4 regions of the Bacillus sp. NPDC094064 genome follow, and region 4 is predicted to be linked to each of the others. Evidence: riboswitches for the same ligand, from Rfam matches in the RefSeq annotation. Region 4 holds a riboswitch; each other region holds the start of a gene.
What was found. A riboswitch is a leader RNA that binds a small molecule or an ion and turns the genes downstream of it on or off. The one in region 4 is predicted to bind S-adenosylmethionine.
Positions count from the first base shown of each region.

Region 1: linked by a shared signal. The riboswitch ahead of ACQKNI_RS16680 (sugar ABC transporter substrate-binding protein) and the one ahead of ACQKNI_RS13090 (methionine ABC transporter ATP-binding protein) in region 4 are both predicted to bind S-adenosylmethionine.
Region 2: linked by a shared signal. The riboswitch ahead of ACQKNI_RS21550 (methionine ABC transporter ATP-binding protein) and the one ahead of ACQKNI_RS13090 (methionine ABC transporter ATP-binding protein) in region 4 are both predicted to bind S-adenosylmethionine.
Region 3: linked by a shared signal. The riboswitch ahead of ACQKNI_RS22990 (bifunctional O-acetylhomoserine aminocarboxypropyltransferase/cysteine synthase) and the one ahead of ACQKNI_RS13090 (methionine ABC transporter ATP-binding protein) in region 4 are both predicted to bind S-adenosylmethionine.

Region 1 covers NZ_JBNNUI010000007.1:24,019-27,180, forward strand. Annotated here, with positions in the region: gene ACQKNI_RS16675 (sugar ABC transporter ATP-binding protein) at 1-409, opposite strand, end outside; gene ACQKNI_RS16680 (sugar ABC transporter substrate-binding protein) at 406-1,518, opposite strand; SAM riboswitch class I at 1,607-1,712, opposite strand; gene ACQKNI_RS16685 (NCS2 family permease) at 1,802-3,103, opposite strand.
Region 2 covers NZ_JBNNUI010000010.1:179,557-182,718, reverse strand. Annotated here, with positions in the region: gene pruA (L-glutamate gamma-semialdehyde dehydrogenase) at 1-707, shown strand, start outside; gene ACQKNI_RS21555 (cysteine hydrolase family protein) at 958-1,521, opposite strand; SAM riboswitch class I at 1,764-1,868, shown strand; gene ACQKNI_RS21550 (methionine ABC transporter ATP-binding protein) at 1,992-3,011, shown strand; gene ACQKNI_RS21545 (methionine ABC transporter permease) at 3,001-3,162, shown strand, end outside.
Region 3 covers NZ_JBNNUI010000012.1:101,368-104,529, reverse strand. Annotated here, with positions in the region: gene metA (homoserine O-acetyltransferase MetA) at 1-530, opposite strand, end outside; gene ACQKNI_RS22990 (bifunctional O-acetylhomoserine aminocarboxypropyltransferase/cysteine synthase) at 514-1,812, opposite strand; SAM riboswitch class I at 1,904-2,008, opposite strand; gene ACQKNI_RS22985 (chloride channel protein) at 2,332-3,162, shown strand, end outside.
Region 4 covers NZ_JBNNUI010000005.1:70,901-74,062, reverse strand. Annotated here, with positions in the region: gene ACQKNI_RS13105 (toprim domain-containing protein) at 1-47, shown strand, start outside; gene ACQKNI_RS13100 (thioredoxin family protein) at 51-359, shown strand; gene ACQKNI_RS13095 (hypothetical protein) at 512-856, shown strand; SAM riboswitch class I at 982-1,089, shown strand; gene ACQKNI_RS13090 (methionine ABC transporter ATP-binding protein) at 1,388-2,413, shown strand; gene ACQKNI_RS13085 (methionine ABC transporter permease) at 2,406-3,071, shown strand; gene metQ (methionine ABC transporter substrate-binding lipoprotein MetQ) at 3,094-3,162, shown strand, end outside.

The DNA.
Region 1 (3,162 bases), on a different contig from region 4:
CATTTAAATTTACCTGTACAGTTTGCAAGTGTTGTTTAGCGAGTGCGACTAATTTTGACTTTGAAAATAGTACTTTATTTTGCATTGCTAAATGATCGATAAGTACATTTTCTAATACAGATAATCCGGGAATAAGTCCGTGATCTACTTCTTGTGTTACGAAAGAAATACCGTGCTGTTTTGCATCGCGTGGTGAAGTAAAGGAAACAGACTGATTATCAATTTTTATATTGCCAGCAACTGGTTGAAATTCACCAGTTGCTATTTTTAGTAAAGTGCTTTTTCCTGCACCGTTCATTCCTAGTAAAGCGTGCACTTTTCCTTTTCGAATATGAATAGAAACATCTTCTAGAACAGGTGTGGCAACATGATAAGAATGTGTAATGTTTTGAAGAGAGAATGTCATCACTTTTTCTCCTTCTCTAATTTTTTCATCCAAGGAGAATATGCATCTTTTGAGTCTCCCCAACCGTTTATATATTTTGATAACTGATCCATCGTTATATTTTCTTTTGGTAAACTATTTTTCTTTACTAAATAAGGTTCTAGTGAATAAATATCTGGCGTTTGTTCACCAGCAATTTTTTTGTATAAAAATCGCACTTGAACTTTACCTACTTCAGCTGGATCAGTTGCAGCAGTAGCTGTCCAAGGAGAGTTTTCTTTTTGTATGAGTTGTAAATCTTCATTACTTAAGTCAATGCTGTATACTTTTATATCTGTACGACCGGCTTGTTCAAGTGCTTTAACAGCCCCTTTAGCAAACTCATCCCACGAAGCAAAAATTGCTTGTAAATCTCCTTTTTTCGGATATTTTTTTAGTAAGGCTTCTACTTGTGTTTGTGTATCAAGCGGTGTGTTATTACTAGCAGTACCGAATCGTGCAACTTCTTTTATATTTGGATAACGTTTATAAAAAGCATCAATGATAACATTGCGACGTTCCATTGGAGCAAATCCGCCAACCCATACGACTGCGATATTTCCTTGTCCATTCAAATCTTCTGCTAATGTTTTTAAGGATTTCCATGCAAGGCTATAGTCATCTTGATCAATAATCGTTACACCAGGCAGGCGTAGGTCGTTATCAAATGCCACTACGGGAATGTTCGCCTGCAAAGCTTTTTCTACTCCCGGTTTTAGTGCTTCAGAGCGGCCGTGATCAATTAAAATTCCATCCACTTTTGAATTAATAGCAGTATCTAAATTTGCAGCCATTTTTGCTAAATCGTTATCAGAATTGTAGACTTGTACACTGCCGCCAAATAGCTCGACTTGTTTTTTGACACCCTCAATATATTGAGAGGAAAAAGTTCCGATGGACATTTGCATGATTAATGCGATTTTTAATGGCTTCTTCACTTGGCTTGGAACTTCTGTTGGTAAGTTGTTTTCTACTGTTGTAGTCGCTTTTTTCACAGTTTGTTGCTTTTGTGAGGAGATAGCATCTTGTTCATTTGTACAAGCTGTCAATGTAAATAAGAGAAAAATAAGTACGATGGAACATAATTTTTTCATAAAAAAATCCCTCCTAAATTAAGAAGAGAGAGGAGGGAGTGAAAATAAAAAACGCCTTTTCATATAGAAAAGACGTCTTATCATATTACTCTTATCTTTCAACACAACGTGTTGTAAGAATTAGCACCGTGCCCATAAATGGGTCGGTTGCCGGGCTTCGTAGGGCTCATCCCTCCACCTGCTCTTGATAAGACATCGAATATTTAACTATTTCGAATTATTCCACAATTTTGTCGTGTTGTCAAATAATTTTTCATAAAAAAATCCCTCACAAAGAGGGATTTTAATGTGGTAAGAATACCAATTGATAAGCAAACAAAATTCCAAATAAATATATAAGTGGATGAACAGCACGGAATTGTCCTTTTGCCACTTTCATAAGTGGGTATGAAATAAATCCAAGTGCAATCCCTGTTGAGATACTTGATGTAAGTGGCATGCTTAAAATTACTAAGAATGCTGGGAATGCTTCATCGAACGTATCCCAATCGATATATCGAACTGAACCCATCATAAGACTACCAACGATAATTAATGATGGTGCTGTAATAGCTGATACACCAGAAACAGCGCTCACTAAAGGTCCGAAGAATGCTGCTACTGCAAATAGTACAGCTACTGTAACGGTTGTTAAACCAGTACGCCCACCAGCTGCAACACCAGCAGATGATTCAATGTAAGCTGTTGATGGTGTTGTTCCGAACATAGATCCAATTGTTGCTGAGAACGAATCAGCTAGAAGTGCTCGTCCTGATTTAGGAAGTTTTCCATCTTTCATAAATCCGCCTTGTTGTGCAACGCCAAGCAATGTACCTGTTGTATCGAATAATGTAACAAGGAAGAAGGAGAACACAACACCGTATAATCCGTAATTAATTACATCAGATACAGCAGTAATTGGATTTGCAACGATAATTCCTTCTGGTAATCCAGGCATTGATGTAACGCCATTTGAAAATGTTAATTGACCTGTGAAGTAAGCAATCATACCAGTTAATAACATTCCGATAAATAGTGCCCCGTTTATATTTAAAGACATAAGGATAATTGTAATTCCAAGTCCAGCTAATGCTAGTAAAACAGGAGGGGAATGAAGATCACCAAGTCCAACTAAGTTAGATTCATGTTTTGTTACAATTCCTGTTAAGCGTAAACCGATAAAAGCGATAAAAAGACCGATACCAGCAGTAAGTGCATGTTTTAAGTTTTCAGGAATTACTTCCATTAATTTTGTACGGAATGATGTGAATGATAACAAAATTAAAATCATACCAGCTACGAATACAGCAGAGAATGCAATTGCGAAAGTCATGCCTTCATGAGCTTTTACAACAGAGTAAGAGAAGTAAGCATTTAATCCCATACCTGGTGCAATTGCGATTGGTAAGTTTGTAAAGATCGCCATAAATAATGTTCCGACAACAGCAGCGATAATTGTTGCTGTAAATGCTTGTTCAAATGGGACACCTGCATCACCAAGGATGACAGGGTTTACGACAATAATATATGCCATTGTTAAGAAGGTAATAATACCCGCCATAATTTCAGTTTTAATAGAAGTTTTATGTTTTGAAAGGTTAAACATATAAACATCCTTTCTGTTTACGAATAATTTTCACAACAGTTATATATAATATTCGTTTT
Region 2 (3,162 bases), on a different contig from region 4:
AACGTGTTATCGCTGAAATGGGCGGTAAAGATACAATCGTTGTTGATAAAGAAGCTGATCTTGAATTAGCTGCTAAATCTATCGTTGCATCAGCATTCGGATTCTCAGGACAAAAATGTTCTGCATGTTCTCGTGCAGTAATCCACGAAGATGTATACGATCACGTATTAAATCGTGCAGTTGAATTAACAAAAGAATTAACAGTTGATAACCCAGCTGTATTAGGTACAAACATGGGTCCTGTTAATGACCAAGCTGCATTCGATAAAGTAATGAGCTATGTTGCAATTGGTAAAGAAGAAGGTAGAATCTTAGCAGGTGGCGAAGGAGACGATTCTAAAGGTTGGTTCATTCAACCGACAATCGTTGCTGACGTTGCAGAAGATGCTCGTTTAATGAAAGAAGAAATCTTCGGACCAGTAGTAGCATTCTGTAAAGCAAAAGACTTTGATCATGCACTTGCAATTGCAAACAATACAGAATACGGTTTAACAGGTGCTGTTGTTACTAACAACCGTGACCATATTGAAAAAGCACGTGAAGACTTCCATGTTGGTAACTTATACTTCAACCGTGGATGTACTGGTGCAATCGTAGGTTACCAACCATTCGGTGGCTTTAATATGTCTGGTACAGACTCTAAAGCTGGTGGCCCTGACTACTTAGCACTTCACATGCAAGCAAAAACTACTTCTGAAACTTTATAAGAAATAGTAGAGGAGATCTTCACAAAATGTGAAGATCTCCTTTTTGAATTATAATTCCATATATTACTATTTTTTGAGTAATGCGAGCTAAACCCTATTAATAGCGGGATAAACATGTAAATAGAAATAAAGTGAGGAGAAAAATTGAGTCATTAGTCACATTTTTTAGTATTCATTTTAGAAATTTCCTGTATAATACAATTTGAAAGAAAATCTATGGTTCGACAAGAAACACTCTTTTCGGTTTTGCTCACTGAATGGAGTGTTTTTTTATAGCTAAAAATTCTTCTGTACTCATTACATTTGCATATACTCTATTTAAACTAGCCAAAATTGTATTGTGAATATAAACGGCTGGTATAGTAGCATTTTTAAAAGAAAGGTCTTTTGTAGCACAAGCATCATGTATTACGGTGCAATGAAAGCCAAAATCAAAAGCAGCCCTTACGGTGGCATCGATACACATATGGGTCATCATCCCACATATTACGACGTGCTCAATGTCTAAACGTCGTAATTGCTCTAGAAGATCAGTTTCTCGAAAGCTATTTGGGTAATGCTTGAGTATAACCACTTCCTCTCTAAGCGGACGAACATTTTCGTGAATATATACACCTTCTGTATTTGGCAGGAAAAAAGTAGCGTCATCTTTTATAGCTACATGTTGGATATGAAAAATAGGTTTGTTTTTCATTCTAAAGTGCTGGAGCAGTTGGCTAGCATATTCACTTGCTTCTACTGGATTACGCAATTCCATCTTTCCATTTGGAAAATAATCATTTTGAATGTCAACGAGTAAAAGAGCTGTTTTCATATATTTATCTTCCTCCAAGTTTCATATTCAAATAATGTTATTCAATTTATAGAGAAGATTCTCCTTTTTTAAAATATGAGGGAGAAAAATTTTACATAACTTTAAAAAGTACTATGTTATTAAGATTTTTCATTCAAAAATTATAATAAAGGGATAATTAATATTTTTCTAAAAAATATATTGACTCTTACTATTCTGAGTTCTATAATAAGAATTAATTAAACGACAATTAAATCGATACATTCTTATCCAGAGAGGTGGAGGGACTGGCCCTACGATACCTCAGCAACGGGTTTTTTAATACCGTGCTAAATCCAGCAAACCTTTATAGGTTTGGAAGATGAGAAGATGCGACCGAGTACATATAAGTGCTCTCCTTCTTATCTTTATGGTTGATAAGAAGGAGAGCACTTTTTATTTTACCTCGAAAGCTCTACTTCAAGTTTTTACAGCATATAGGAGGGAAGAAAATGATTTCTTTTAACAATGTAAGTAAAGTGTATGAATCAGGTGGGCAATCTGTTCATGCGGTGGAAGATGTAACATTATTAGTTGAGAAAGGCGAAATTTTTGGCATTATTGGTTTTAGTGGAGCTGGAAAGAGTACGTTATTACGTCTAGTAAACATGTTAGAAAGACCAACTGCGGGAACGATCTCAATAGATGATAAAGATATTACATTATTATCTACGAAGGAATTACGTAAATTAAGACAAAGAATCGGGATGATTTTTCAAAGCTTTAATTTATTTAATTCAAGAACAGTGTTTGGAAATATTGCTTACCCATTAAAGTTAGCGAAAGTACCAAAGAATGAGATAAAGGAAAAAGTAAATGATCTGCTGAAGTTTGTAGGGTTAGAAGATAAAGCAAACTATTATCCAGAGCAGCTATCAGGCGGACAAAAGCAACGTGTTGGGATTGCAAGAGCGCTGGCGACATCACCAGATATCCTTATATGTGATGAGGCGACATCAGCTTTAGATCCAGAAACAACGACAGAAATCTTAAACTTATTAAAGAAAGTAAATCGGGAATACAATGTAACAATTCTTCTTATTACACATGAAATGCACGTTGTGAAAGAAATTTGTCACCGTGTAGCTGTAATGGAGAAGGGGAAAGTTATTGAAGAAGGAAAACTGTTTGACGTTTTCACACAACCAAAAACAAAAACGACTCAAAATTTCGTACGTTCAATTATTAATGATCACTTACCAGACAGTGTTCTAGCGAAAATTCAAAATGGTGGACAGATTTATCGCTTAACGTTTACTGGTGAGGAGACAGGACAGCCGGTACTATCATATATCGCGAAAAACTATAACGTCGATGTAAACGTACTGTACGGAAATATTATTGAACTTCAAAATGTGTTATTTGGAAATCTTCTTGTAGAATTGCAAGGTGAGCAAAAGGAAATCCAAAAAGCATTACAACATCTAAGACTGCAAGTGCAGCTGAAGGAGGTAGAAGCTCATGCGAGTTGATTGGAGTATATTTTGGCCTCGTATATTAGATGCGACGGGGGATACCCTCTTAATGGTAATTGTAACCCTAATATTTGCCACAATTCTTGGTATACCGCTTGGTTTACTTTTATATGTAACACGTAAAGGAAACTTTTTAGAGAATAAATGG
Region 3 (3,162 bases), on a different contig from region 4:
ACATGTTGCTCACAGACTTCATGTTCAAATACCCCGAACATTTTTTCCTTAAGAGGATACTTCGGGACACCATAATGATGATACAAACCAGCTTGTGCTCCCCAGCAAATATGAAGCGTGGATGTTACATTCACTTTTGAATACTCCATAATACGTTTAAGCTCTTCCCAATAATCTACTTCCTCAAAGGAAAGGGTCTCAACTGGCGCTCCCGTAATAATGAGCCCATCAAACTTTTCATTTTCAATATCACGAAATGTTTTATAAAAGCTTGTTAAATGCTCTTGCGCAACATTACGAGATAGGTGCGATTCCATATGGAGTAAATGAACATCTAATTGCAACGGTGTATTTCCAATTAAACGAAGTAATTGCGCCTCTGTTTCTTGCTTTGTAGGCATTAAATTTAATATAGCAATTTTCAAGGCACGTATATCTTGTGTTTCTGCCCGCTCCTTCGTCATCACAAATATATTTTCTTTTTGCAACACTTTGCGAGCTGGTAAATCTTTATCAATTATGATTGGCATGTTGTTTGCCTCCGATTAATGCTGTTTCTAAATCGGCAATAATATCAGAAGCATCTTCTATGCCAACCGATAAACGAATTAAATCCGATGTAACACCGGCCAAACGTTGATCTTCCGCACTTAATTGTCTATGCGTCGTACTAGCAGGATGTATAACGCAAGTTCGTGCATCAGCTACATGCGTTACGAGGGTTGCTAGTTTCACATTTGCGATAAATTCTTTTGCCGCTTCTACCCCACCTTTAATACCGAAAGTTAAAACACCACTAGCACCTTTTTTCAAATATTTTTGTGCTAATGAATAGTTTTCATTACTATCTAGTCCCGGATAATTTACCCATTCAATACGCTCATGGTTAGCAAGCCACTTAGCAACTGCTAGAGCATTCTCACTATGACGCTCCATGCGTAAATGCAATGTTTCTAAGCCAATATTGCTAATATACGCATTGAATGGGCTCATACAGTTTCCGTAGTCTCTTAGTAATTGAACACGTGCTTTTACAATATAAGCTGCTGCTCCAAAATTTTGAACGTAACTTACGCCGTGATAACTTGGATCTGGTTCAACAAGCTCAGGATATTTTCCATTTGTCCAATCAAAGTTTCCTCCATCAATAACAATGCCACCTAAAGAGCTTGCATGCCCATCAATATATTTCGTCGTAGAATGAACGATAATATTTGCTCCATGTTCAAACGCTTGGCATAAATACGGAGTCGCTAATGTATTATCAACGATAAAAGGTACCTCCAACTCTTTAGCTGCATCTGAAAACTCTTTAAAATTCAAAACGTTCATTGCTGGATTTCCTAATGATTCTGCGTAGACGAGTTTCGTCTTATTGTTAGCAAGTGCTACAATTTCGTCAGCTGTTAAATTTGGATTAAAGAACGTAACATCAATGCCCAGCTTACGTAAACTTACTCCAAATAAATTAAACGTTCCCCCGTAAACTGTTGAAGAACAAAGAAGATGATCTCCACTACTACAAATATTTAAAACTGCGAGCATAATTGCCGCTTGCCCAGAGGCAGTTGCAACAGCTCCTACACCGCCTTCTAAATCTGATAACTTTTGTTCAAATGCAGCTAGTGTGGGATTCCCAATACGTGTATAAATATAGCCCTCTGCCTCTAAGTTAAATAATGCCGCTAAATCATCCGACGTATCGTATTTATACGTTGTACTTTGATAAAGCGGTAGAACGCGTGGCTCACCATTCTTTGGCGTATAGCCACCTTGCACACAAATTGTTCCCTTTCCCCATGATTCTCCCATCTCTCATTCTCCTTCCTTTTTATGCAAAATAAAAAACTGCTCCTTTCCTAAATAAGAAAGAAGCAGTTTGAAAACACGCTCTAAAATCTCTTTCTTATCTCTCAGGGCTATTACCTGCAGGATTTGGCACAATTCCGTTATTCGGCTGTTGCCAAGGTTTCATCGGGCCTGTCCCTCCACCTTTTCTTGATAAGACTATGCAATTACCGTTGATTTTATAGCAATAATTTCCTAATGTCAATCTGTTTTTCTGAATGTTCTAAAATAAACGTCAACATTTCCATATAAAACAACAAAAGAAGTATATTCCATATTTATTCAAAAAAGACCTTTAAAAAATCCCAATCAATATATAGAATTAAATAAGTGGTTTAACTTATAGGACCCAAGCTCTAATGAAATCCCAATATATATGTTGAATAAGCCAACCTCTCACAAAGATACTATATATATTCCATTCATTTCACACTAGCATATATAATCCTTTCTCTATTACAACTTACATAACGGAGGTATAACATGACAAATAAAAAGGACATGCACTATATACTCGCTCTATATGGCATTCTTTTAGGCTCTATAGTAGGGGCTACAGTTTGGTTATTTTTAGTTACGCTAAATATCGGAATCCACTTTATTTGGGGATATTTACCTAACATTTTCTCTTCTCCCCCTTATTACACTCTTTGTGTAACAATCATCGGTGGTATCCTCGTTGGTTTAACACAAAAATACTTCGGTACATATCCACGTCTCATGCCAGAAGTAATGGGGGAATATAAAAAAACAGGTAGAATTGAATACCGTTTTGTACATAAAGCTACTTTAACTGCGCTTATTGTTTTAATATTTGGAGCTAGCCTCGGTCCAGAGGCAGCACTTGTCGGAATTATCGGCGGACTTTGTACATGGGTAGGGGATCGCTTTAACTTCGCTTTAAAGGGAATGAACGAACTAACAGAAGTTGGAATTGGTGCTACTTTAAGCGTCATTTTTAATGCACCATTATTCGGTTATTTAGCTCCGAATGAAAATGAGGGTGAACAAATTGCCGGGTTTTCTAAAAGAAAGAAAGCAATTGTATATTTAACTACTACTTTTGCTGGTTTTTCCGTTTATTTATTGCTTAGTAAACTCGATAATCGTGGATCCTTTATTGTTGATTTTGGGGAAGGATCCCTTTCAATCAATGAATGGATCGCCTTTCTCCCTCTTACTTGCATCGGTGCTCTCGTTGGTTTCTTGTATTTCAAAGTAGAATTTACACTAGAGAAAATCATCCATCCTTTCCGCGAATACAAACTAACACTTGGAATTATAGGTGGTATTTTATTAGGAATCGCGGGTACT
Region 4 (3,162 bases):
TATTATGGGGAGCTGACATTGACGTCTATACAGAATATTTACGGTAAGGAATGATAGAAGTGATTGACTGGACAGGAGCCGAAGCTACAGCCCTAATAGAGAACGAAGAAAAAACAGTGTTATATGTATATACTCCGATGTGTGGAACATGCCAATTAGCAAAAAAGATGTTAACGGTTGTTGAGATGACAATTGAGGATTTGAAAATTGGAATGTTAGATTTAAATTATGCCCCGCATTTAGCGAAAGAGTATGGAATCGAAAGTGTACCGTGTTTACTTGTTTTTGAAAATGGGACACTAATGAAGAAGATATATGCATTTCATTCGGTTGAATATTTATATACGGAGTTAAAGTAGGCGGCAAAGTTTTTGCCGCCTCGACATATTTCTTGGGAAATATGTCGAGATGCAGGGTGGGTACAGTATTTGTCGAGCGAAAGTAACAGGATTGCTCTTTAGTGAGAGGGAATGGTATGTAATAGAAAGTGATATGAAGGATGTGATTTAGGGTGAAATTATATTCTTTGCTGCAATCATTTGTAAATTACGCTAATGGTCAATACCATTTAGAACCACTTCTAAGACAAGGAGAAAGAATTGTCAACTTCCGTTTTGGGGATGAATGTTGTTCGTTACAAATTTCAAGAGATTATATAGAGTTGTTGAAAGAGGAAAGAGGAACAGAACAAATCGTTTGTGTAGACGAAGAAGATGTAGAACAATTGGTGAACGGAAATATACGATTACAAATGTTAATGAACGATGGACGTGTACATTATTCGGGGACGTATCGAACGATGCTAGTAGTCGAGTCGATGTTTCATATATGTAAACCGATGTCAGTAGGTGCTTAAAATTCTGAAGGTTCATTTTTTACGAAAATTTCTGTTGACACGGTGTGTGGATGTTGATACAATTCAATTCATAAAATATAGACAATTTCATAAATTACAAATCAGACGAAAATGTAATCTGATTTCTCTTATCAAGAGAGGTGGAGGGACTGTGCCCTGTGAAGCCCGGCAACCGTCAACTTATGTTGAAATGGTGCCAATTCCTGCAAAGCAAATGCTTTGAGAGATGAGAGAGAGGGATAATGTTGTTATATACGCATATAAACCTTTCTGCTTCTCTAAAGCGGAAAGGTTTTTTTGTTGTTTGAATGTGGAGGACATTCAAATAATAAAAGTAATGATAACGGTGGACTACACGCATTACAAATAAAAAATTGCGGAGTCGATCAAAAATCCAGCTTCAGCGGCTAGAATGTTCTATGGCTTCGCTTCTTCCTATGAGGCAAAAAACGCCTCTACGTCAGAAGCTCCATCCACTTCACATTCTAAACGAGCCGCTTACGCTTTTTATTAAAAAAAGGGGTGAACATCATGATCTTATTAGAAAATGTAAAGAAAATATATAAGGCAAAAAGCGGTGATGTCACTGCTGTAGATAACGCCAATTTAAAAATAGAGAAAGGTGAAATCTTTGGTGTTATTGGATATAGTGGCGCCGGAAAAAGTTCTTTAATCAGATTGTTTAATCAGTTAGAGAAACCAACTTCTGGCCAAATTACAATTGCAAATCGCGTGATTTCAGCAATTACAGGAAGTGAGCTTCGGAAGGCAAGGCAAGAAATTGGAATGATTTTTCAGCACTTCAACTTACTTTGGTCACGAACTGTACGTGAAAATATTGCATTTCCACTTGAGATTGCAGGCGTTGATAAGGAGAAGAGAAGAAAACGTGTTGATGAGTTAATTCATCTTGTTGGGTTAGAGGGAAGAGGAGACGCATACCCATCTCAGTTAAGTGGTGGACAAAAGCAACGTGTCGGGATTGCAAGAGCATTGGCTAACAATCCACAAGTACTTTTATGTGATGAAGCAACGTCAGCTCTTGACCCAGAAACGACAGATCAAATTTTAGATTTACTCCTAGATATTAATAAGCGTCTCGGTTTAACAATTGTACTGATTACACATGAGATGCATGTAATTCGAAAGATTTGTAATCGCGTTGCGGTAATGGAGAGAGGAAAGATTGTAGAAACGGGTCCAGTACTTGACGTATTCCGTAATCCGCAGCAGGACATTACGAAACGTTTTGTACAACAGTTAACGGATTCTGAAGATACAAATGAAACGATTGAAAGTTTAATTGAAAAATATCCAGATGGAAAAGTAATTCGTTTGCAGTTTATCGGTGAGGCTGTAGAAAGGCCGGTACTTCAAAGGTTAATGCAGCGCAGTGATATAGAAGTAAGCATTTTGCAAGGAAATATCGCACAAACGAATAACGGCTCTTACGGTAGTTTAGTCGTTCATTTAAATGGTGAGGAAATAGCGATCCAGCAAGCGATAGAAGGAATTCATCAAGATCAAGTAGAGCTGGAGGTGATTGCACATGGATAAGTTACTCACAAATGTTGATTGGAATCAAATGTTAGAAGCAACTGGTGAAACGTTATATATGACGGCAATCGCAGCTCTTGCCACATTTATTTTAGGACTTATTTTAGGATTGTTACTCTTCATGACAGCGAAAGATAATTTATGGGAAAACAAAGCGGTTAATACGGCAATTGGAGCGTTCGTAAACATTTTCCGCTCGATACCGTTCATCATTTTAATCATTTTATTAATCCCATTCACAAAAATCCTCCTTGGAACAATTCTTGGAGCGAGTGCAGCACTGCCAGCTTTAATCATCGGAGCGGCACCATTTTATGCAAGAATGGTTGAAATCGCACTTCGTGAAATTGATAAAGGTGTAATTGAAGCTTCAAAAGCAATGGGGGCAAAAACGAGCACGATTATTTTAAAAGTATTGATTCCAGAATCATTACCAGCACTAGTATCTGGTATTACGGTAACGACAATTGCTTTAGTAGGCTATACGGCAATGGCAGGAGTTGTTGGTGCAGGTGGCCTCGGGACACTTGCTTACTTAGAAGGATTCCAGCGAGGAAATAACGATGTAACAATCGTTGCGACAATTTGTGTATTACTCGTTGTATTTTTCATTCAATGGATTGGTGATCGTGTAACGACTCGTATAGATAAAAGATAATGAAAACGGGAGGATGTTTCAAATGAAAAAATTATTACTTACAGCACTTATTTCAACTTCTATTTTTGGGTTAGCTGCTTGCGGGGGAAAA